3 regions of the Alkalilimnicola ehrlichii MLHE-1 genome follow, and region 2 is predicted to be linked to each of the others. Evidence: predicted binding sites of a transcription regulator. Region 2 holds the regulator's gene; each other region holds the start of a gene.
The links. The regulator FliA, encoded in region 2, starts transcription of late flagellar genes. The targets are predictions, from matches to a motif close to GCTAAAGTTNNNNNNNNNNCNGCCGATA.

Region 1 (6,928 bases), 110 kb from region 2:
GGGATGTACTCGCGGCGTCCCCACCGGGGAACACCCGCCACCCCGCCCCCAGATCGCCAACGCCTGAGTCAGACCATCCGCTCGCCGTCGAGCCAGGACGGGACGGGCGGCTGCCCTTTACCGGCCGCCGGCAAGGCCTTGCCCCGAAGGGGCGGATTCAGGCGCGGCGGTAGACGACACCGCCGTCCAGGCGCTTCATCTCAAAATCCGCCGCATAGCCGGAGAGGGACTCCGAGGCGCCGACGATCAGCCAGCCGCCGGGCCGGACCGCCCGGGCCATGCGGTGAATGATGTCGCGACGGGAATCCGTGGAGAAGTAGATGAGCACATTACGACAGAAGATGATGTCGAACCGACCCAGTGAGGCATAGCTGTCGAGCAGGTTATGTAGCTGAAAGCGGGTCCGGCGCTTGACCTCCGGGCGCACCTCCCAGGTGTCGTCACCCACCTCCCGGAAAAAGCGCTGCTGGCGCTCCGGAGTGAGGCCGCGACGGGCGACACTGGCCCGATACCGCCCCTGACGCGCCATCTCGATCATCCGCGGCGCGATATCGGTGCCCAGGATCTCGGCGTCGATCGCCCCCCGGCCCGACTGGTTGAACTCATCCACCGTCATGCTGATGGAATACGCCTCCTGACCGGAGGAGCAGGCCGCGGACCAGATGCGGATGGAGCGCTGACCACGCTCCACGAAGTCGGGCAGGATGCGCTCGCGCAGGACGCGGAAGGGAAAACCATCCCGGAACCACTGGGTCTCGTTGGTGGTCATCGCCTCGACCACCTTGGCACGCAGGGTCGCACCGCCCGGACGGCGCAGCCGTTCGACCAGCTCCCCCAGATCGGAAACCCGCTGATCCGCCATCAGCGGCCCCAGACGACTCGCCACCAGGTACTGCTTGTTGTCGCCCAACACAATGCCGCTGGACGACTCCAGTAACTGGCGGAACGCCTGGTAGTCTTTCTCTTTAATGGCTGAAACGCTCAAGCTCACTCCCTGCGATAGTCACCACCGCGGCAGGGGTGCGTACCGTGTCGGCCGCACCTCAGCGCTGCGTCACCGCCGCAAGGCGGTTCTCCACCCGCGCCGCCAGTTCATTGGAACGGAACTTCGACAGAAAATCGTCCGCCCCCACCTGCTGGACCATCCGCTCGTTAAAGACCCCGGACAACGACGAATGCAGCAGCACATGGAGCCCCTGCAGGGCCTCGTCGGTGCGGATACGGCTGGTCAGCGTGTAGCCGTCCATGCGGGGCATCTCCACGTCGGAGATCACCATCAGGAGCCGGTCGAGCGGTGAGGGGGTCTCCCCCGTCCAGGCCTTGAGCTGTTCCAGCGCCTCCAGGCCGTCCCGCACGGCGGTGCACGCCAACCCCAGGTCCTCCACAGTGTGCACCACCTGCCGGCGGGCGATGACGGAATCGTCCGCCACCAGCACATGCCAGCCCTCCGCGCCCTGCAGTGCCTCGTCCGCGCCGCCCTCCACCTGCCGCGGGTCCAGCCCGCCGGCGGCGTTGAGTTCGGCCAGCACCTTCTCCACATCGATGATCTGCACCATCTTCCCCTCGATGCGGGCGATGGCGGTCAGGTAGGTCTCCCCGGAGCCCTGGGAGGGCGGCGGCAGCACGTCCTCCCACTGCAGGTTCACGATACGGTCCACCCCAGCCACCAGGAAACCCTGCACCGTACGATTGTACTCGGTGACCACCACGTAGCCGCCATCCCCGACATCCAGCGGCGGGCCACCCACGGCCATGCTCAGGTCCAGCACCGGGATGGTCTGGCCACGGATGTGGGCGATGCCTCGGGCCACCGGGTGGCTCTGGGGGACCCGGCTCAGGCGCGGCGCGGGGATGACCTCCCGCACCTTGAAGACGTTGATGCCGTAGCGCTGGGCGCCGCCGAAATGGAACAGCAACAACTCCATGCGGTTGCGTCCCGCCAGCTGCGTGCGCTGATCGACTGCGTGCAAAATCTGCGACATGACTCCCCCGGTGGCTACAGGACGCCGGTCCAACCCTGGCCTTTGGCATCGGTCGCGGGGCCCGAAACTTGAGGCCCCCGCCCCGGCCCGCCGGCATGCGGGCGGCGAAGGGCCACGGCCCTATTCCACCATAGGTTTTAGTGAATAGGAATGATCGCGGCCACCGAGTGCCCTGGCATGAATCCTGCTGTCACCCTGCACCACCCCAGTCCCCCACAGGGTTCATTGACGGAGCAGCCACAATGCCCAGGCACACCGTGTCGCCCCGGACAATCGGGCTATTGCTGACAGCCATTTTTTTGACGGCCAGCGGTCCCGTGCAGGCGGAGCGCCAGTCGCTCGACGACATCCGGTCCACCGCTGCTACTTGGGTCGAGGGGCAATTTACCGGGCTCGGTGACGAGCTGGAGATCACCATCGGACGGCTGGACCCGCGCCTGCGGCTGCACCCCTGTGACGGCGCCCTGGAGGCGTTTTCTCCCCACGATAATCGGGGTGTTGGCAATCTCACCGTGGGCGTGCGCTGCACCGGCACCCAGCCCTGGACGGTCTATGTCAGCGCCCGGGTGGATACCCAGGTGGAGGTCCTCGTGGCCGCCCGTCCGCTGCGCCGAGGCGAACGCCTGAGGGCCGACAGTGTGACCACCGAGCGCCGCCAGCTCGCCTCACTGCACCGCCCCTACGAGACCGAAGCCGAGCATCTCATCGGCAAGGAGCTGCGCCGATCGCTGCGCCGGGGCGATCTGATTGCCGGCAACGCGCTGGCCGCACCGCAGCTCGTGCAGCGCGGTCGCAGTGTCACGCTGCGCGCGGGCGGCGGCAGGGTGCAGGTGACCGGCCAGGGCAAGGCATTGGAGAGCGGCGTGCTGGGCGATATCGTGCGGGTCGAGGCGGGCAGCTCCGGGCGAGTGGTCGAGGGCCGGGTGGCCGGCGAATCCCTGGTGGAGGTCGGTCGGTGAGGGGCATCGCCACCGGCACGGTTTTCGCATATTCTCAAATCAGCGATAGCCGGCTAAAGTTTCCGGACGATCGGCCGATTGACTATCCAGAGTGACCGCTCAGCCCCACCCCGGGCAACGCTGAGTCAAGATTCTGGACGGAGAGAGCACAATGACGGATCCCATCAACAACGGCAACCGGCTCCCGGCCACCCCGGGACTGACCCCGGGCAATGCCGGCAAGGCAGGTGGCAGCACCCGGCAGGACGGCGCCGGCGAGCGGTCATCGGCTGCCGGCGAGCGCCCCGCCGCCGACCAGGCCGCGGTCTCCGACCGGCTGCAGGCCGTGCGCCAGCAGATCGACGCCACCCCGGAGGTGAACCGGGAGCGGGTCGATGCGCTGAAAGAGCGCATCGCCAACGGCGAGTATCCGGTGGATGCGGAGCGGATCGCCAGCCGCATGGTGGAACTGGAGAACCTCCTGAACGACTGACCGGGCGGCAGGCCGCCCCCGGCACCGTGAGGACGACGGCTTATGACCGACTCTGACCAGGATGACCGCCTCCGTGACAGCCTGCAACGCTGCCAGGAGTGTGCGCACACGGTCATGGCGGTGCTCGAACGGGAGCGCGGCCTGCTGGAGCAGCGCGACCCCGAGGGCCTTACCGCGTTGATGCCCGAGAAGCTGGAGGCGCTGGCGACGCTGGAAGCGGCGGAGCGCCAGCGCGCGGAGGCGGCCTGGGCGCTGGGCTATGCGCCGGACCCGGAGGGCATGCGCCGTCTGCTGCGCGAGCGGTCGGACGCCGGCCTGGAGGCGGAGTGGCAGGCCCTGACCCGCCAGTTGCAGGCACTACAGCGCAGCAACGAGGCCAACGGCCGGTTGATCCACCGCAGCCTGGAGCAGACCGCCGGCATCCTTGCCATCCTGACCGGGGCCCCCGCCCAGGGGGTCACCTACGGGCGGGACGGCGCCCAAGGGGGCGCCGGGCCCGGGCGATGCATCACCAGCGCCTGACGACCGGCGCCGTGGCCGGGCCGGTCGCCCAGCGCGCCGGCTTTGGGGCGGACCGGGGCGAACGTGCGGAACGGGCGATCACCACACTCAGCTAAACCGCCCGATCGTAGCGGCAGCAAACAGGAAGCCCCCGATGGCGTAGCCACCGGGGGCTTCCTGTTGACGGGGCCCGCCGGAGGCAACACCCCGGCGGACGGGCACCCGCCGCCTTACTTCACCTTTTCCTTGATGCGGGCAGACTTGCCGCTGCGCTCGCGCAGGTAGTAAAGCTTGGCGCGGCGCACGTCACCCCGGCGCTTGACCTTCACGCTCTCGATGATCGGGCTGTAGGTCTGGAAGACGCGCTCGACGCCCTCACCATGGGAGACCTTGCGCACCGTGAAGGCACTGTTGATGCCGCGGTTGCGCTTGGCAATCACCACGCCCTCGAAGGCCTGCAGACGCTCACGACCGCCTTCCTTCACCCAGACCTGGACGGTCACGGTGTCGCCGGGACCGAACTCGGGAATCTTGGCCTCGCGGGCCGCCATCTGCTCCTTGTCGAGCTGCTCGATGATGTTCATGCCTGTACCCTCGGTTCTCGATTTACCGGTCCGCTGCCCGGTGCTCATCAATGAATTCTTCCAGAAGCCGGCGGCTATTATCGTCCAGCTCCCGCTCCCGCAGCAATTCCGGCCGCCTCAGCCAGGTCCGACCCAGCGCCTGCTTGCGCCGCCAGCGCGCCACCCGGCCGTGATCCCCGGAGAGCAGCACCGTGGGCACCTGTCGCCCCTCCCAGCACTCCGGCCGGGTGTAGTGCGGGCAGTCCAGGAGCCCGTCGGTGAAGCTGTCCTCCTCCGCGGAATCCTGGTGGCCCAGGGCGCCGGGAATCATCCGGGTGAGGGCGTCCACCATCACCATGGCCGGCAGTTCGCCGCCGCTGAGCACGTAGTCGCCGATGGACCACTCCTCGTCCACCTCGGCCTCGATCACCCGCTCATCGATGCCCTCGTAGCGGCCACAGATCAGGATCAGCCGCTGCTCGTCCGCCAGCTCGCGCACCCCGGCCTGGTCCAGCCTGCGCCCCTGCGGGCTCAGGTAGATGACCCGCGACGGGAGTGTGCTGGCGGCCCGCGCCTTGCGCAGGGTGGTGGCCAGCGGCTCCACCTTCATGACCATCCCGGGGCCGCCGCCGTAGGGGCGGTCGTCCACGGTGCCGTGCCGGTCGCTCGCATCGTCCCGCGGATTCCAGAGCTGGAGCTCCAGCAGCCCCCGCTCCACCGCCCGGCCGGTGATACCGTGGTGCCCCACCGCCGCGACCAACTCGGGGAAGAGGGTGATCACGTCGATCCGGTGCAAGCCGCCGGTGTCCGCCCCGGACTCACCCATGTTCCGCTCTCTGGCCGTCAAAAATCAGGGTCCCAGTCCAGCTCGATGCGTCCGGCGGTCAGGTCCACCCGGCGCACCGTCTGACCGTACACGAAGGGCACCAGCCGCTCCCGGTCGCCCTGCAACACCAACACGTCGTTGGCGCCGGTGGCAAACAGGTGTGACACCCGTCCCAGCGGTTCCCCGCCGGTCGTATAGGCGGCCAGCCCCTCCAGGTCCGCCCAGTAGTACTGCCCCTCGGGCAGTTCGGGCAGATCACGCCGCGGCACGCCAATCTGCAGGCCGATGTAGGCCCGTGCCCGGTCGCGATCCTCCACGTCCCGGAAGGCGGCCACCAGGCCCTTCCCCTGGCAGCGCCCCGCGGTGCGCTCCACTGGCACCCAGTCGCCGTCGTCACGGCGCAGATACCAATGGGGGTAATCCAGTATGGCCTCACGCGGCTCGGTGTGGGAGTACACCTTCACCCAGCCCCGCACGCCATGCAGACCGACCACCTCGCCCATCGGAACGATGTCGTCGGCCCCCTCCATACCGTGCAATGCCGTGTTACTCGGCAGCCTCGGCAGCGCCCTGCTTCTCCGCCTTGCGCAGCAGCTGGGCGGCACGCTCGGACGGGCGGGCCCCCTTGTCCAGCCAGTGGCGCGCGCGCTCCACGTCCACCCGCAGGGGCTCTTCCTTGCCGGCGGCAATGGGGTTAAAAAAGCCCAGGCGCTCAATGAAGCGGCCATCACGGGGGTTGCGGCTGTCCGTCACCACGATGTGGTAAAACGGGCGCTTCTTGGCTCCGGTCCTCGCCAGACGAATGGTTACCATTGCGTAAACCAACCTCTTCAACTGAACAAAGCCGTGCCCACCTGATGATGCAGACACGGCCACGGCAAACTTGAGTAAGCCGGGCATTGTACCGGTTTTGCGGGCAAAGTGAAGTACCCGATGGGCAATGGCGGCCCGCCCGGGGGCCAGGCGCGATTCCGGGCGGACGTCCGCCCCCGCCCGGCGCTACAATCGAGACCCTGAGCCTTCTGGTGTTCGCCCATGCCTTATCCGCCACGCACAACCGTCGCGCCCCGCCTCCCCGCGCTGCTATTGCTGCTGGGGCTGCTCGCCGGCGTCGGCCCGAGCGACGCCCGGGCCGATGACAATGACCGCGACGCCCCGCGCGCCACCCCGGTTATCGGGGTGGAGATCACGCCCCGGGACCTCTCCCGCCGCGTTTCGGTGGCGGGCAACCTGGAGCCGCTCCGGCGCGTACGGGTCACCAGCCGTATCGCGGGGGCGCTCTCGGAGCTGGATGCCGAGGTGGGCGACCGCGTGGCAGAGGGGGAGTTGCTGGCCCGAATCGACGTCAGCGAGCAGCGCGCGGAGCTTGCCCGCGCGGAGGCCCGATTGGTGGATGCCGAGGCCCGCTATGAGCGCTACCGTCGACTGCGGGAACGGGACCTGGCCTCGACCGCCGAGTTCGAAGCGATGGAGGCGGAGCTGCGGGTGGCGCAGAGCGAGCGCGAGCTCTGGCGGGCCCGGGTCCGCCACGGCGAGGTGCGGGCCCCGCTGGACGGCACCGTCCTGCATCGCCCCGTGGAGGCCGGCGACGGCATCGGTAGCGGCGATCTGCTGTTCGAACTGGC
Region 2 (6,928 bases):
CAGCATCGATTTGATGCGGCGGCGGAAGAAACCGGAGTCATCCACCACCAGCGCGCGTACTTTCACCCACTACCTCCTCTTTCTGTCCGTGAAACACCGGGCCAGGGAGCAGCCCCGGCCTACAGGCGGGCGCCGTAGGCCTTCACCAGGCTGGGGATATCCACGATGAGCGCAATCTTGCCGTCACCGGTGATTGTGGATCCGGCCAGGCCCGGCAGCCCCTGCAGCATGGCCCCCAGCGGTTTGATCACCACCTCCTCGAGCCCGATGACCTCGTCCACCACAAAGCCCACGGCCTGGTTGCCCAGGATCACGGTGACCACCTGGCGCTCGTCCTCGGTACCGGCCTCCCGCATGCTGCGCACAGTGCCCTCACCCATCTGCTGCAACCAGCGCTCCAGGAAGAAGAGCGGCATGGCCTTGTTGCGCACCATCACCACCAGCCGCCCGTTCACCACATTGGTCCGCTTGTGGTTGAGCTCGAAGATCTCGCGCACCACCGACATGGGCAACGCAAACTTCCGCCCCCCCACCTTGACCATCAGCGTGGGCAAAATGGCCAGGGTCAGCGGCAACTGGATCTTCATGGTGGTGCCGACACCCAGCTCGGAGTCGATGTCCACGGTGCCGTTGAGCCGCGAGATGCTGTTCTTGACCACGTCCATGCCGACGCCCCGGCCGGAGACGTCGGAGATCTCCTCCTTGGTGGAGAACCCGGCGGCGAAGATCAGGTTGTAGCACTCCTTCTCGTCCAGCCGGTTGGCCGACTCCCGATCCATCACCCCTTTCTCCACGGCGATATTGCGCAGCTTCTCGGCATCCATGCCGCGGCCGTCATCGGCGATGGTGAGCAGGATGTGGTCCCCCTCCTGCTCGGCACCCAGCAACACCGTGCCGGTGCGCGGCTTACCGGCGGCCTCACGCTCCTCCGGCGACTCGATGCCGTGGTCGACGGCGTTGCGCACCAGGTGGACCATGGGGTCGGCGAGCGCCTCCACCATGTTCTTGTCCAGGTCGGTGTCCTCGCCGCGCATCTCCAGCTTGATCTCCTTGTGCATCCCGCGGGCCAGGTCACGGATCACCCGCGGGAAGCGTCCGAAGACCTTCTTGATCGGCTGCATGCGGGTCTTCATCACCGCCGTCTGCAGATCGGAGGTGACCAACTCCAGGTCAGAGACCGCCTGCCCCATGCGTTCGTCGCCCAACACGCCCCGCAGCGTGGCCAGGCGGTTGCGCACCAGCACCAGTTCGCCCACCAGGTTCATGATGTCGTCCAGCTTGGCGGTGTCCACGCGCACGGTGGCCTCGGGCTTGGGCGCCGGCGCCTTGCCCGCACCGCCGCTCCCGGGGCCATTTCCGCCATTACCCCCACCCTGGCCGGTGCCCCCGCCGCCCGGCGCTGGCTTGGCGGCCGGCTTGGCGCTGGCCTGCGTCCGCGGCGGCCCGGCCGGTTTGGTGGCCTGCCCCGGCGCGCTGGCGCCGGCGGGTGGCGCCGGCTGCCCGCCCTCGTCGGCCGGCTTGCCGGGCGCCCCGCCCTTGCCGTGCAGGTCATCCAGCAGGGCCTCGAACTCGTCCTCGCTGATCCTGTCGTCACCGGCCGCCAGGCTCTGATCCGCCGGTGCGGTCGCGCCGGCATCCTCGGGCAGCGCCTTCTCCGGTACCCCGGCGTGCCGGCCCTTGCCGTGCAACTCGTCGAGCAGTGCCTCGAACTCCTCGTCGGAGATCTCATCACCGCCGGCGGCGCCTTGCGCCGGCGCCCGGACCTCCGCCGGCGCAGCGTCGCCCTCGCCCTTTTCCTCCTCCAGGGCATCCAGCAGGGCCTCGAACTCCCGATCGCTGATGTCGCCCTCCGGCTCACCGGCCGCGGCGGGTTCATCGCCGGCGGGGGTGGCCGTCGACGCTGCCTCATCACCGTCGGTGCCCAGGCGCTGCTCGTCGGTGATATTCAGGGCCTCAAGGTCGCGTAACAGCTCCGGTGCGGCCGGCTGCGGGTCCTCTCCGTTCTCGATGCTATTGAACTGATTGACCACCACATCCAGCGCCTGCAGCACGGTGTCCATCAGCTCCGGGGTCACCGTGCGCTCGCCGTTGCGCAGCAGGTTGAAGACATCCTCGGTGCGGTGGCAGACGTCCACCAGCGGGTCCAGGTTGAGAAAGCCGGCGCCGCCCTTGATGGTATGGAAACCGCGGAAGACGGCATTGAGCAGGTCCTTGTCGTCAGGCCGCTGCTCCAGATCCACCAGCTGTTCACCGAGGTTGTCCAGGATTTCCCGGGACTCCACCAGGAAGTCCTGGACGATGTCGTCTTCGATGTCGATCCCCATGCCTGCCCCCTGATTGTGATGCGGTGGCGGAGCGGCCGGCGCCCGCCGGCGGGCGGTGCGGCGTACGGCTCAGAAGCCGAGGCTGGACAGCAGGTCGTCCACGTCGTCCTGGCCCTTGACCACGTCCTCGCCCTTGCCGGGCATCTGCGGCCCCTCGCCCCGCATGTCGGTCTCCTTGCTCTCCCGGGGCTTATCGGCAGCCCGGCGGGTTTCTTCACCCCGGGCCTTGCCGGACAGGGCGACCATCTGCACCAGGTTCTCCTCGACCTCCTCCACCAGTCCGATGACCCGGCGGATAATCTGGCCGGTGATGTCCTGGTAGTCCTGGGCCATCAGCGCCTCGGAGAGCTTGCTGTGCAGGTCGGAGGCGGAGAGCCGGGTGCGTCCCAGGAAGCCGTCGATATCCCGCGACAGGGTACGGAACTCGTCGGCGGAGAGCTCACGGCGGCGAAAGGCGCGCCAGCGCTCGGCCAGCTCGGCGGACTGGTCGCGCAGCGTATCGGTGAGCGGCATGGCCTCCTCGATAATGCCCAGCGTCCGGTGCGCGGCCTGCTCGGTCATGGTGATGACGTAGTTCAGGCGCTCGCGGGCATCGGGGATGTCGTTGGCCGCGATGTCCGACAGCCGGGTGTCCAGCTTGAAGGACTTGATGGCCTCGTGCAGATCGCGGGTGAGCTGCCCCAGCTGCTGGAAGAGCTCAGTCTCGCGCAGGTGGGTCAACTCGTCGACGATGGCGTCAGCGGTTTGGGCATCGCCCTGCTCCACGGCGGCCAGCAGGCGCTCGGCGGCCTCCCGGTACTGCGCCAGGGTGTCGTCCTGTTCACGCCCCATGGATTCAGGCCCCCCCGGCGTCGATCCGCTCGAAGATCTTCTCGATCTTCTCCCTCAGGGTGACCGCGGTGAAGGGCTTGACGATATAGCCGTTGACCCCGGCCTGGGCCGCCGCGATGATCTGGTCCCGTTTGGCCTCGGCGGTGACCATGAGCACCGGCAGGTCCTTGAGCTCCGGGTCGGCGCGCACCTCCTTGAGCAGGTCCAGGCCGCTCATGCCCGGCATGTTCCAGTCGGTGACCAGGAAATCGATGCCGCCGCGCTTGAGGATGGGCAACGCCGTCTTGCCGTCGTCCGCCTCCACCGTGTTGTTGAAGCCCAGGTCGCGCAGCAGGTTCTTGATGATCCGCCTCATCGTCGAGAAATCGTCCACGATGAGGATCTTCATATTCTTGTTCATGGCTATGGCTATCCCCCTAATTGCATCCGGCCCAGTGGTGTTCGGCACGGCTCAGCTCCGGCCGAGCCATTCCTTTAACGCCTCTCGCAGCTTGACCACAATCCGACCGTGGATCTGGCTGACGCGTGACTCGGTGACATTCAACACCTCGCCGATCTCGCGCAGGTTGAGTTCCTCGTCGTAGTACAGGGCCATGATGAGCTGCTCCCGTTCGGGCAGCCGGCGGATGGCCTCGGCCAGTGCCCTCTGGAAGCCCTCGTCCGTGATCTCGGCGAACGGCTCCGGATGATCCCCGGGCAACTGATGGGGCTCGCCGGTGGCCGGATCCTCCTGGTCGATGCTGAAGATGCGGGATGTGGAGACATCCTGCAGGATCTGGTGGTACTCATCGAGGGTGATGCCCAGCTCCTGGGCCACCTCGTGGTCGCGGGCATCTCGCCCGGTCCGATGCTCCACGGCCCGGATGGCCTCGGCCACCGAGCGGCCCTTGCGGTGTACCGAGCGCGGGGTCCAGTCCAGCCGCCGGATCTCGTCCAGCATCGCGCCGCGGATCCGGATACCGGCGTAGGTCTGAAAGCTGGCCCCCTGACCGGGGTCGAACTGCCGCGCCGCCTCCAGCAGGCCCACCATGCCGGCCTGGATCAAATCGTCCAATTGCACACTGGGCGGCAAACGGCCGGCCAAGTGGTGAGCGATGCGTTTGACCAGCGAGGCGTGCTGCACCAGCAGATCGTTGTCGTGCTGAGCCGCCACCTCGGCGTACATGGCATGTCCGTTCATGAGGACACCTCCCCGGTGCTGTGTTGCACCAGGCGCTCCACGAAGAACTCCAGGGTGCCGGCCAGATGCGCCGGCGAGGGCCACTTACGCACCCGCATGGCCATGTCCTTGAAGGCCCGCGCGGCCGGGCTGCCCGGGTAACTGGTCACCACCGGCTGCTGCTTCTGCACCGCACGGCGCAGGCAGTCGTCCTCGGGGACCATGCCCACGTAGTCGATGGCCAGGTCCAGGAACCGGTCGGTGGCGGCGGAGAGCTTGCGGAACAACTGCCGGCCCTCCTCGGGGGAACGCACCCGGTTGGCCACCATGTGAAAGCGCTCCACCCCGTGGTCGCGGTTGAGCACCTTGATCAGGGCGTAGGCATCGGTGATGGAGGAGGGCTCGTCACAGACCACCACCAGGACCTCGCGCGAGGCCTTGGCGAAGCTCATGACACCGTCGGAGATGCCGGCGGCGGTATCCACCAGCAGGTAGTCCAGCTCGTGATTGAGCTCGCTGAAGCTGCGGATCAGCCCGGCATGCTCCGCGGGGGTGAGTTCGGCCATGCGCTGGGTGCCCGACGAGGCCGGCACGATGGTGAAGTCCCCGGGCGCCTGGAGCAGCACCTCCTCCAGGCTGGCCGTGCCGTCAATGACGTGGGAGAGGTTCTTTCGCGGCGACAGACCGAGCATCACATCCACGTTGGCAAGCCCCAGGTCCGCGTCCATGAGCATGACGCGCTGCTTCTGCGCACTGAGTGCCGCCGCCAGGTTGACGGACACGTTGGTCTTGCCGACACCGCCCTTGCCGCTGGTTACGGCAATGACCTTGACCGGTCTGGGATTAGCCATGCGTCTCAGTCCTGCTGCCTGATCGGAATCCGTGTTACTCGCCTGCATGCCTTGAACCGCCCAGGCTCAGCGCCAGGGCCTCCTCGTCCACTTCCTGGTGGCACTCCTCCACCAAGGTACTAGCTAGTTCGGCTAGTCTATCACCCCTGGCAACCTCAAGGTCTTCCGGCACCCGTTGTCCGGTCCCCAGCCAGGCGATGGGCAGCCGGCTACGCAGGGCCACGGTGAGCAGCCCGCCCAGGCTGGTGGCCTCATCCAGTTTGGTGAAGATGCAGCCCTGCGGCTCCGCCACCGCGAAGGCGCGCATGGATTCGGTCAGCGTGCTCAACTGGGTCGCCGCCGACAGGACCAGGCAGGTGCGCAGTCGCCGACTGCTCTCGCGCAGGGCCGTGAACTGCTCGGCAAGGCGCACGTCACGCTGGCTCATGCCCGCCGTGTCCACCAGCACCAACCGCTTGTCATCGAGATTCTCCAATACCCCGGCCAGCTCCTCGCCGCTGGCGGCGTTGTAGACCGGCACTTGCAGGATGCTGGCGAAATTGCGCAACTGGTCCTGGGCGCCGATGCGGAAGGTATCGGTGGAGACCAGGGCCACCTGATCGCGGCCGTGCTTAAGGGCAAAGCGCGCCGCCAGCTTGGCCACGGTGGTGGTCTTGCCCACCCCGGTGGGCCCCACCAGGGCCATCACCCCGCCCTGCTCCAGGATGTCGTCCTCGGCCACCTGCAGGTTGCGCTCGATGATCGCCAGGGCACGGGCCCAGGCCTCGCCCGGTTCCGCCTCGGCGGGGATGTGGTCGGCCAGGCGGCGGGCCACGTCACTGCCCATCCCCATATCGGCCAGGCGCTTGAGCAGCCCGGCCCGGGCCGGGTGCCGCTGCCCCATCCGGCCCCACTCCATCAGGCTGAGCTGACTCTCGAACAACCCGCGCAACTGGCGCAGCTCCTCGCGCATCTCATTCATGGCCGGGTCCTGGGCCCACTCCACCCGGGGCGCGGTCTCAGCCCCTCGGCCCCGGCGCCGCACAGGCCGTTCCCCCGCCGCCGGTTGCTGCGCCGCCGCCTCGCGACTGGACTGCTCATGGGCGGCCTGGAGATCGGCGAACAGGGCCTCCCCGTCGTCATCGTCGCCCACGGTGATGTCCACCTGCCGCCGGGACGCCCCGCCAGCGGCGGCCGCCTCCGCGGTCGTCTGACGGCGGTGGCGGTTCTCGCCGATGGCCCCCAGCGGCAAACCGCCGGGACGCCCCGCCCCCCGCTCGCCGGCGCCACCCGCCGCCTGCTGCACGGCCCGCTCGTCGTAGTCGATGGCGGAGATCACCTCCACCCCACCCTCAACCGGCTTGGTGGAGAGGATCACGGCCTCGGGGCCGTGCTCCTCGCGCACCTTACGGATGGCCTGCCGCATGTCCTCGGCGAATATGCGCTGGATCTTCATCGCCTGCCCTCTTGTCCTTTATTGGCCGCCGCCGACCTGCTGTTGCTGGCCTACGGTGGCTACGATGCGAACCTGGCGGTCATCCGGGATCTCGTTGTACGAGAGCACGTGCAGGCTGGGCACGCTGTGGCGGATAAGCCGCTGCAGCCAACTCCTCAGTTGCGGCGAGGTGAGCAGGACCGCCGGCTGACCCGCCATCTCCTGCTTGCGGGTGGTGTCCGCCAACGACTGCTGGAGGCGCTCGGCCAGGCCCGGCTCGAAGCCGCCCGACGTTTCCCCGCCGCCCTGTATTGCATTTAGCAACATCTGTTCCAGTTGCGGATCCAGG
Region 3 (6,928 bases), 1.1 Mb from region 2:
CGACCAGACCACGACCGCGTGCAGCAGCGCCGCCACCGCCGCCAGCCCCAGGGGCAGGCCGCGGCCCGTCACCCGGGCGGTGCCGTGGATCAGGCGTAGGAACAGCAGGCCGCCGGCCAGAAGGTGGAGAGCGGCGGCCAGCATGGCGATAAGCAACAGCATGGTCAGGTTGAAGCGTCTCCGGGCAGCCCCCGGGAAACAGGGGGGCAAACTGGGAATCTGCGCTGATCATCGCATACAAGCTGAAACACGGGAAGTCAGCGAAGGCCGCTAACGATATACTGATGCCAAACTCCGGGTGGGTGGACGCCCACCCCCGGCAACGGGACGAGATGAACCATGTTTGACAACCTCAGTGGACGCCTCTCGGACGCCATGGGCCGCTTGCGCGGCAAAGGGCGTCTGACCGAGGACAACATCAAAGATACCCTGCGCGAAGTGCGCATGGCGCTGCTGGAGGCCGATGTGGCCCTGCCGGTGGTGCGCGAGTTCATCGCCCAGGTGCGCGAGCGCGCCATGGGGGCGGAGGTGATGAAAAGCCTCACCCCCGGACAGGCACTGATCAAGATCGTCAAGGACGAACTGGTCCAGGTCATGGGCGAAGAGAACGACGCCCTGGACCTGGCCGCCAAGCCGCCAGCGGTGGTGCTGCTCGCCGGCTTGCAGGGCTCGGGCAAGACCACCAGCACCGCTAAGCTCGCCCGCTATCTCACCGAGCGGGAGAAGAAAAAGGTGCTGGTGGTCAGTTGCGACATCTACCGCCCGGCGGCCATCGAGCAGCTGCGTACCCTCGCCGACGAGGTGGGCGTGGAGTGGTTCCCCAGCGCCGCCGATCAGGACCCGGAGCGGATCGCCCGGGCGGCGCTGGATCACGCCCGCAAGCAGTTTTTCGACGTCCTGCTGGTGGACACCGCCGGCCGGCTGCATATCGATCAGGACCTCATGGACGAGGTGCAGCGCCTGCACAAGGCCGTGACGCCGGTGGAGACGCTGTTCGTGGTCGACAGCATGACCGGCCAGGACGCGGCCAACACCGCGCGCGCCTTCCACGACGCCCTGCCGCTCACCGGCGTGATCCTGACCAAGACCGATGGCGACGCCCGGGGCGGGGCGGCCCTGTCCATCCGCCACATCACGGGCAAGCCCATCAAGTTCCTGGGGGTGGGGGAGAAGACCACCGCCCTGGAGCCCTTCCACCCCGACCGGGTCGCCTCCCGGATCCTCGGCATGGGCGACGTGCTCTCCCTGGTCGAGGAGGTGGAGCGCAAGGTCGACCGCAGCGAGGCCGAGAAGCTCAGCAAGAAGCTCAAGAAGGGCAAGGGCTTCGACCTTGAGGACTTCAAGTCGCAGATGGAGCAGGTGAACAAGCTGGGGGGCATCGGTGGGCTGATGGACAAGATGCCGGGCATGGGCAACATGTCCGAGCAGGTCAAGGGCCGGATGGACGACAAGCAGGTGCGCCGCCTGGTGGCCATCATCAATTCCATGACCCCGGATGAACGGCGCCGGCCCGATATCATCAACGGCTCCCGCAAGCGCCGCATCGCCCAGGGCTCCGGCACCCAGGTGCAGGAGGTCAACCGCCTGCTCAAGCAGTTCAAACAGATGCAGAAGATGATGAAGCAGATGAAGAAAAAGGGCGGCATGCAGCGGATGATGCGCCAGCTCGGCGGGGGCGGCGGACAGTTGCCGCCGGGCATGGGCTTCTGACACCGGAGGGCACCGTTTGCCGCACCCGCTCAAGTTACCCCGTAAGGCGTCGATGTTAAGAGGGCACGCCATGACTGAAAAGGACCTTACGGGGCAGGTGTCCAATGAATCTTGTCAATCGCTTCAACAACTGGCCAATCTGGGTGCGGCTGCTGCTGGCCATCTGGCTCATGCTGGTGGTCGCCTGGAGTGCGCTCATCGCCTGGTCGGTCTACGAACAGCGCAACACCGCGCTCACCCAGGCGGTCACCTTCAGTGAGACCATGAATGAAATGACCATGGCCGGTCTCACCACGCTGATGATCCTCTGGAAGATGGATGACCGGGACGAGTTCCTGGACCAGATCCTCGCCCTCCACAACATGGAGGACCTGCGCGTGCTGCGCTCCGAGGCCGTCAGCCGGCAGTTCGGCGAGGGGTTGGCGGTGAGCCAGCCGGCCAATGCCGTCGAGGAGCAGGTGCTGGCCAGCGGTGAGGCGCATATCGAGGTGGAGCCGGGGGGTGATCACCTTTACGCGGTCATCCCGAACGTCAACGCGCGGGACTACCTGGGTAAAAACTGCATGGCCTGTCACGCCATGGCCGAGGAGGACGAGGTGTTGGGGGCGGTCAGCATGCGCATCGGCCTGCAGGAGGTGAACCAGGCCGTGTTCCGCTTTGGCACCCTGGTCTTCGGCCTGGCGGTGTTGCTCAGCATCCCCTTGCTGGGCGTGGTCTATCTGTTCATCAAACGCTTCGTCTCCGCGCCGCTCAGCGATATGACCGAGCGGCTGGAGGACATCGCCAGCGGTGACGGGGATCTGACCCGCCGGCTGCCCGACCGGGGCACGGATGAGATCGGCAAGGCCTCGCTGGCCTTCAACCACACCATGGACAAGTTCCACGACCTGGTGAAACGGGTGGTCAACACCGCCAGCCGGCTGACCGATGCCGCAGACCGGGTCTCGTCCGTGACCGTGCAGACCAACCAGGGGGTGGAGTCCCAGCGCGAGCAGATCGAACAGGTGGCGACGGCCATGAATGAGATGACCGCCACCGCCCAGGAGGTGGCCCGCAACGCGCAGGACGCCGCCCAGGCCACCCGCGCCGGTGCCGAGGCCTCGGAGCGGGGCCAGGATGTGGTGGAGCGCACCATCGCCAGCATCGACCGGTTGGCCGAGGAGGTGCAGAAGGCCTCTGAGGTGATCCGCAAGCTGGCAGTGGACAGCGAGCGCATCGGTGAGGTCTCCGACCTGATTCGGGAGATCGCCGAACAGACCAACCTGCTGGCGCTCAACGCCGCCATCGAGGCGGCCCGCGCCGGCGACGCCGGTCGCGGCTTTGCCGTGGTCGCCGACGAGGTCCGCTCGCTGGCCAGCCGGACCCACGAGTCCACCCAGAGCATCCAGGAGATGATCAGCGGCCTGCAGCAGGAGACCCAGACCGCGGTCCAGGTCATGGAGGCCGGTTACGGCCAGGCGCAGCAGACCGTGGGGCAGGCGGGCGATGCCGGCGAGGCTTTGAAGGAGATCGCCTCCTCGGTACAGACCATCAGCAGCTCCAACGAGCAGATCGCCAGTGCGGCTGAGGAGCAGAGCGCGGTGGCCGAGGAGATCAACCGCAATATCACCAGCATCACCGATGTGGCCGAGCAGACGGCCAACGGGTCCCGCGAGACCGCCACTGCTGGCGATGAGCTGGCGAAACTGGCCCGGGAGCTGAAGGGGCTGGTGGGGCAGTTCAAGGTCTGAGGTGAGTCCGCCCGGTCCCGATAATACGCAACAGCCCGAACGCGCGGCCCATCACTGGCGCCGGGTGTTCGGGCTGTTGCTGGGACCTTCGCTCTTCGCACTGATGGTGGGACTGGGGCCGCCCGGGGAGCTCTCGCCCGAGGCCTGGCGGGTCGCCGCGCTGACCTTGTTGATGGCCACCTGGTGGGTCAGTGAAGCGCTGCCGCTGCCCGTCACGGCCCTGTTGCCGGTGGTGGTACTGCCGCTTATGGGGGTCAGCAGCGTGGAGAGTGCCGCGGCCCCCTACGCCAACCCGCTGATCTTTCTCTTCCTCGGTGGCTTTCTGTTGGCCATGGCGATCCAGCGCTGGAATCTGCACCGGCGTATCGCGATCACCATCCTGAGCCTTGCCGGCCGGCGGCCGGACCTGCTGATCGGGGGCTTCATGGTCGCCACGGCGGGCCTCAGTATGTGGGTCAGCAACACCGCCACCGCTGCCATGATGCTGCCGATCGGACTGTCGGTGATTGCCCTGCTGGAGGACAGAGGGGGGCGGATCGAGCGGGATTTCGTCCTCGGCCTGCTCATCGGTATCGCTTTTGCCGCGAACATCGGCGGTATGGGCACCCTTATTGGGACGCCGCCCAATGCGCTGCTGGCCGGGTTCCTGGCCGATCGCCAGGGCGTGGTGATCGGCTTCGCCCAGTGGATGTTGTTGGGCGTCCCGCTGGCGCTGACCCTGCTGCTGATCACCTGGTGGCTGTTGACCCACAAGGTCTACCGCGTGGAGCGCCAGACCATGGAGGGGATCACGGAGCTGATCGCCACCCAGCGGAAATCACTGGGGCGGATCGGCCGGGGCGAGCGCCGGGTCGCGATCATCTTCGCGCTCACCGCCTTGGCCTGGGTCAGTCGGCCCTTGTTGCAGCAGGTCTGGCCGTGGGGGGTGCTGAGTGATGCCGGTATCGCCCTGACCGCGGGGGTGGCGCTTTTTCTGGTCCCGGTGGACTGGCGCCGCCAGCAGTTCCTGCTGGACTGGGCCTCGACCCGCGAGCTGCCTTGGGGAGTGCTGGTGCTGGTCGGCGGTGGTTTGAGCCTGGGGGTGGCGATCGAGGAAAGCGGCCTGTCCAGCGCCATCGCGCTGTTGCTCACTGACCTGGCGGGGTGGCCGGTCTGGTCGTTGATTGCGGTAATCGCCGCACTGACCATGCTGCTTAGCCACGTGACCAGTAACACCGCCACTGCGGCGACGCTGCTGCCGTTGATGGTCTCCCTGGCCTTGATGCTGGAGCTCGACCCGCTGCTGCTGGCGGTGCCGGTGGCGCTGGCGGCCTCCTGTGCCTTCATGCTCCCTGTGGCCACGCCCCCGAATGCCATTATCTTTGGCAGCGAACGGCTTCGGGTTACGGATATGCTCTATGCTGGGGCGTGGGTTACCGCGGCGGCCCTGCCATTACTGGTGCTGGTGAGCACCCTGCTGGTAATCCCACTTTTGGGTGATTAGAAATAGTCATAATGGGTGAGGAATAGTAATAAAATCATAGACTAGAAAGTCTCAAGGATGCGAATGAATTGATGCAGGTCAATTTATAGATGACCGAATAGGCGTAGCTTACGTAACCAGACAGGGAGGTCGACCGTCACAAGGATGTGACGGGATATAACTTCAGCATGATGCAGCAAGAAGCGCAGCAAGGATGCCTCGGCCGCGCCACTGGAAGGTACGGTCCGGAGAGCCGGAAGGCCGCCAATGCCCCCACCCGATGGCGCCATCGGGTGGGGTGCTTTCTTTCCCCACGCCCCTTCAAGGGAAACGGGTCCGGAGGAAACTGCTCCGATTGCTCATCTCGTCGTGCCAGCGCGCCAGCGCCGGGTGACGGTCCTGCCAAGCCACCTCGGGCAATCGGAACAGCAGGTAATCCAGTGCCACCGCCACCACGATTCCCCCCAGAGTGACCGTGTTCGTGCCGGGTTGATCCATCCCGTGGTCCGCCAGCGCGGCCAGGGTGCGATCGATCGCACGCAGCCGTCGCTGCCCCAATACGCTCTCATCGGCTGCTGCCCCCTGGTGTTTGCGGGCGATCACGGTCTGAAAAGCCGCCTCCATCAGGCCCTGACCCCAGCCCGTCTGCTGCAGGGTCTCGCTGCGCCCTGCCTGCGGCACAAGGTCCGGCCCAGGGCCCACCGCATCCAGGTGATGGACGATGAGCAGGGACTCGCTCAGGGTGTGGCCCTCATCCGTGACCAGGGCCGGAACCCGGGCGGCGGGGTTGACCGCCAATAGGCGGGGGTCGTCGCTCCACGGGTCGCACCACTGCAGGGTGATCGCCGTCTCCAGGCCCTTTTCCAGGGCCGCGATGCGGACCACGCGGGCGTAGGGGGAGGTGGCATTGAGGTAGAGCTCCATCATCTGTTCTCCGACGGGTGGGTGGGGGAATCGGGTCTTGGGGCGGGCCGCCAGGCCATGCGTACCATCTGGGCCAGCAACAGCCCAAGGGCGAGGCTCCACAGGCCAGCCGCCAACCAGAGGCCGGTGACCGTATCCGCCCAGAGCAGCCGGGCGGCGGCGCTCAGGCTGAGCAGCCCGGAGAGTGGCAGCAGGTACCGGTACTGTTCCGGCCGCCAGCGGTGCCGATGCCCCCAGGTGCGGGTGATCACGGCGCTGGCGAGATGACCCAGCGCGCCGACGGTGACGGCGTGGGTGGCGGTGCCCGGTGTCACTGCGCCCAGCTGCTGGGCGCCCAGCAGGGCGATGCCAACCACCAACCAGGCGTAGCCGATACCCAGGGTGATCAGGTCCGGGCGGTGGCGGCACCGCCAGAGGCGCCAGCGGAGCAGGCGGATGGCGGCCAGGGCCGCCGCCGCCCAAAGCAGCGAGCCGGCCAGTATGCCGGCCGTCGGCAGCGCGAGGGCGATCGCGGCCGCCGCCATCAGGATCAGCAGCGCCGCCTCCAGCCGCGGTTGCACCCGTGCCGTCAGGCGGCCGCCCTGGCGTTCGATGGCACCCGCGACGGCGGGCGCGATGATGCGCCCGCCCACAAAGAGCATCAGTAGGGCGAACAGCAACACCGCCTCCCGCAGCAGCAGCCAGGCCGGCCCCTGCAGGGTTAGCAGCCGCAGCACCGGCGCGGTGAGGGCGGCCAGGCAGATGGTCAGCAGCAGCCAGCCGAAGGCCAGGTTGCGCCACTTCTTGGCCCGGCGGAGCAGGGGAGGGACGATCAGCACGGCCAGCAGGACCACGAACAGGGCGTCCGGTACCAGCGCGATCATCCCGGCGGGCCAAAGTGTCGCCACCCGGCCCAGCAGCCAGAGCCCCGCCAGCGCGGCCAGGATGCCGGCGGAGACCCGGGTGACCAGAAAGCCGGCCACCAGGGCCAGCGCGAAGCCGAACAACACCCCCTGACCGTGACCCAAGGGGCTGGCCAGGCCCGGGGCCCAGGCCGGGTCGCCCAGTAGGCCTTGAACCGACAGGGGCACCGCCACCAGGGCATAGGTCACCGCTGCCGGGA

Region 1: the regulator FliA is predicted to act here: its motif matches at 2,029-2,056, upstream of MLG_RS04595 (chemotaxis protein).
Region 3: the regulator FliA is predicted to act here: its motif matches at 1,738-1,765, upstream of MLG_RS09845 (methyl-accepting chemotaxis protein).

The regions. Positions count from the first base shown of each region.
Region 1 covers NC_008340.1:1,004,419-1,011,346, reverse strand. The annotation lists gene MLG_RS04600 (CheR family methyltransferase) at 158-991, opposite strand; gene MLG_RS04595 (chemotaxis protein) at 1,044-1,982, opposite strand; gene flgA (flagellar basal body P-ring formation chaperone FlgA) at 2,264-2,941, shown strand; gene flgM (flagellar biosynthesis anti-sigma factor FlgM) at 3,093-3,413, shown strand; gene MLG_RS04580 (flagella synthesis protein FlgN) at 3,456-3,935, shown strand; gene rplS (50S ribosomal protein L19) at 4,145-4,498, opposite strand; gene trmD (tRNA (guanosine(37)-N1)-methyltransferase TrmD) at 4,521-5,303, opposite strand; gene rimM (ribosome maturation factor RimM) at 5,321-5,833, opposite strand; gene rpsP (30S ribosomal protein S16) at 5,850-6,116, opposite strand; gene MLG_RS04555 (efflux RND transporter periplasmic adaptor subunit) at 6,339-6,928, shown strand, end outside.
Region 2 covers NC_008340.1:1,119,388-1,126,315, reverse strand. The annotation lists gene MLG_RS05075 (protein-glutamate methylesterase/protein-glutamine glutaminase) at 1-66, opposite strand, end outside; gene MLG_RS05070 (chemotaxis protein CheA) at 120-2,324, opposite strand; gene MLG_RS05065 (protein phosphatase CheZ) at 2,394-3,155, opposite strand; gene cheY (chemotaxis response regulator CheY) at 3,160-3,555, opposite strand; gene MLG_RS05055 (RNA polymerase sigma factor FliA) at 3,607-4,335, opposite strand; gene MLG_RS05050 (MinD/ParA family protein) at 4,332-5,165, opposite strand; gene flhF (flagellar biosynthesis protein FlhF) at 5,200-6,600, opposite strand; gene flhA (flagellar biosynthesis protein FlhA) at 6,619-6,928, opposite strand, start outside.
Region 3 covers NC_008340.1:2,198,766-2,205,693, reverse strand. The annotation lists gene MLG_RS09855 (cytochrome C assembly family protein) at 1-162, opposite strand, end outside; gene ffh (signal recognition particle protein) at 340-1,710, shown strand; gene MLG_RS09845 (methyl-accepting chemotaxis protein) at 1,815-3,440, shown strand; gene MLG_RS09840 (SLC13 family permease) at 3,544-4,923, shown strand; gene MLG_RS09835 (glutathione S-transferase family protein) at 5,224-5,829, opposite strand; gene MLG_RS09830 (NnrS family protein) at 5,826-6,928, opposite strand, start outside.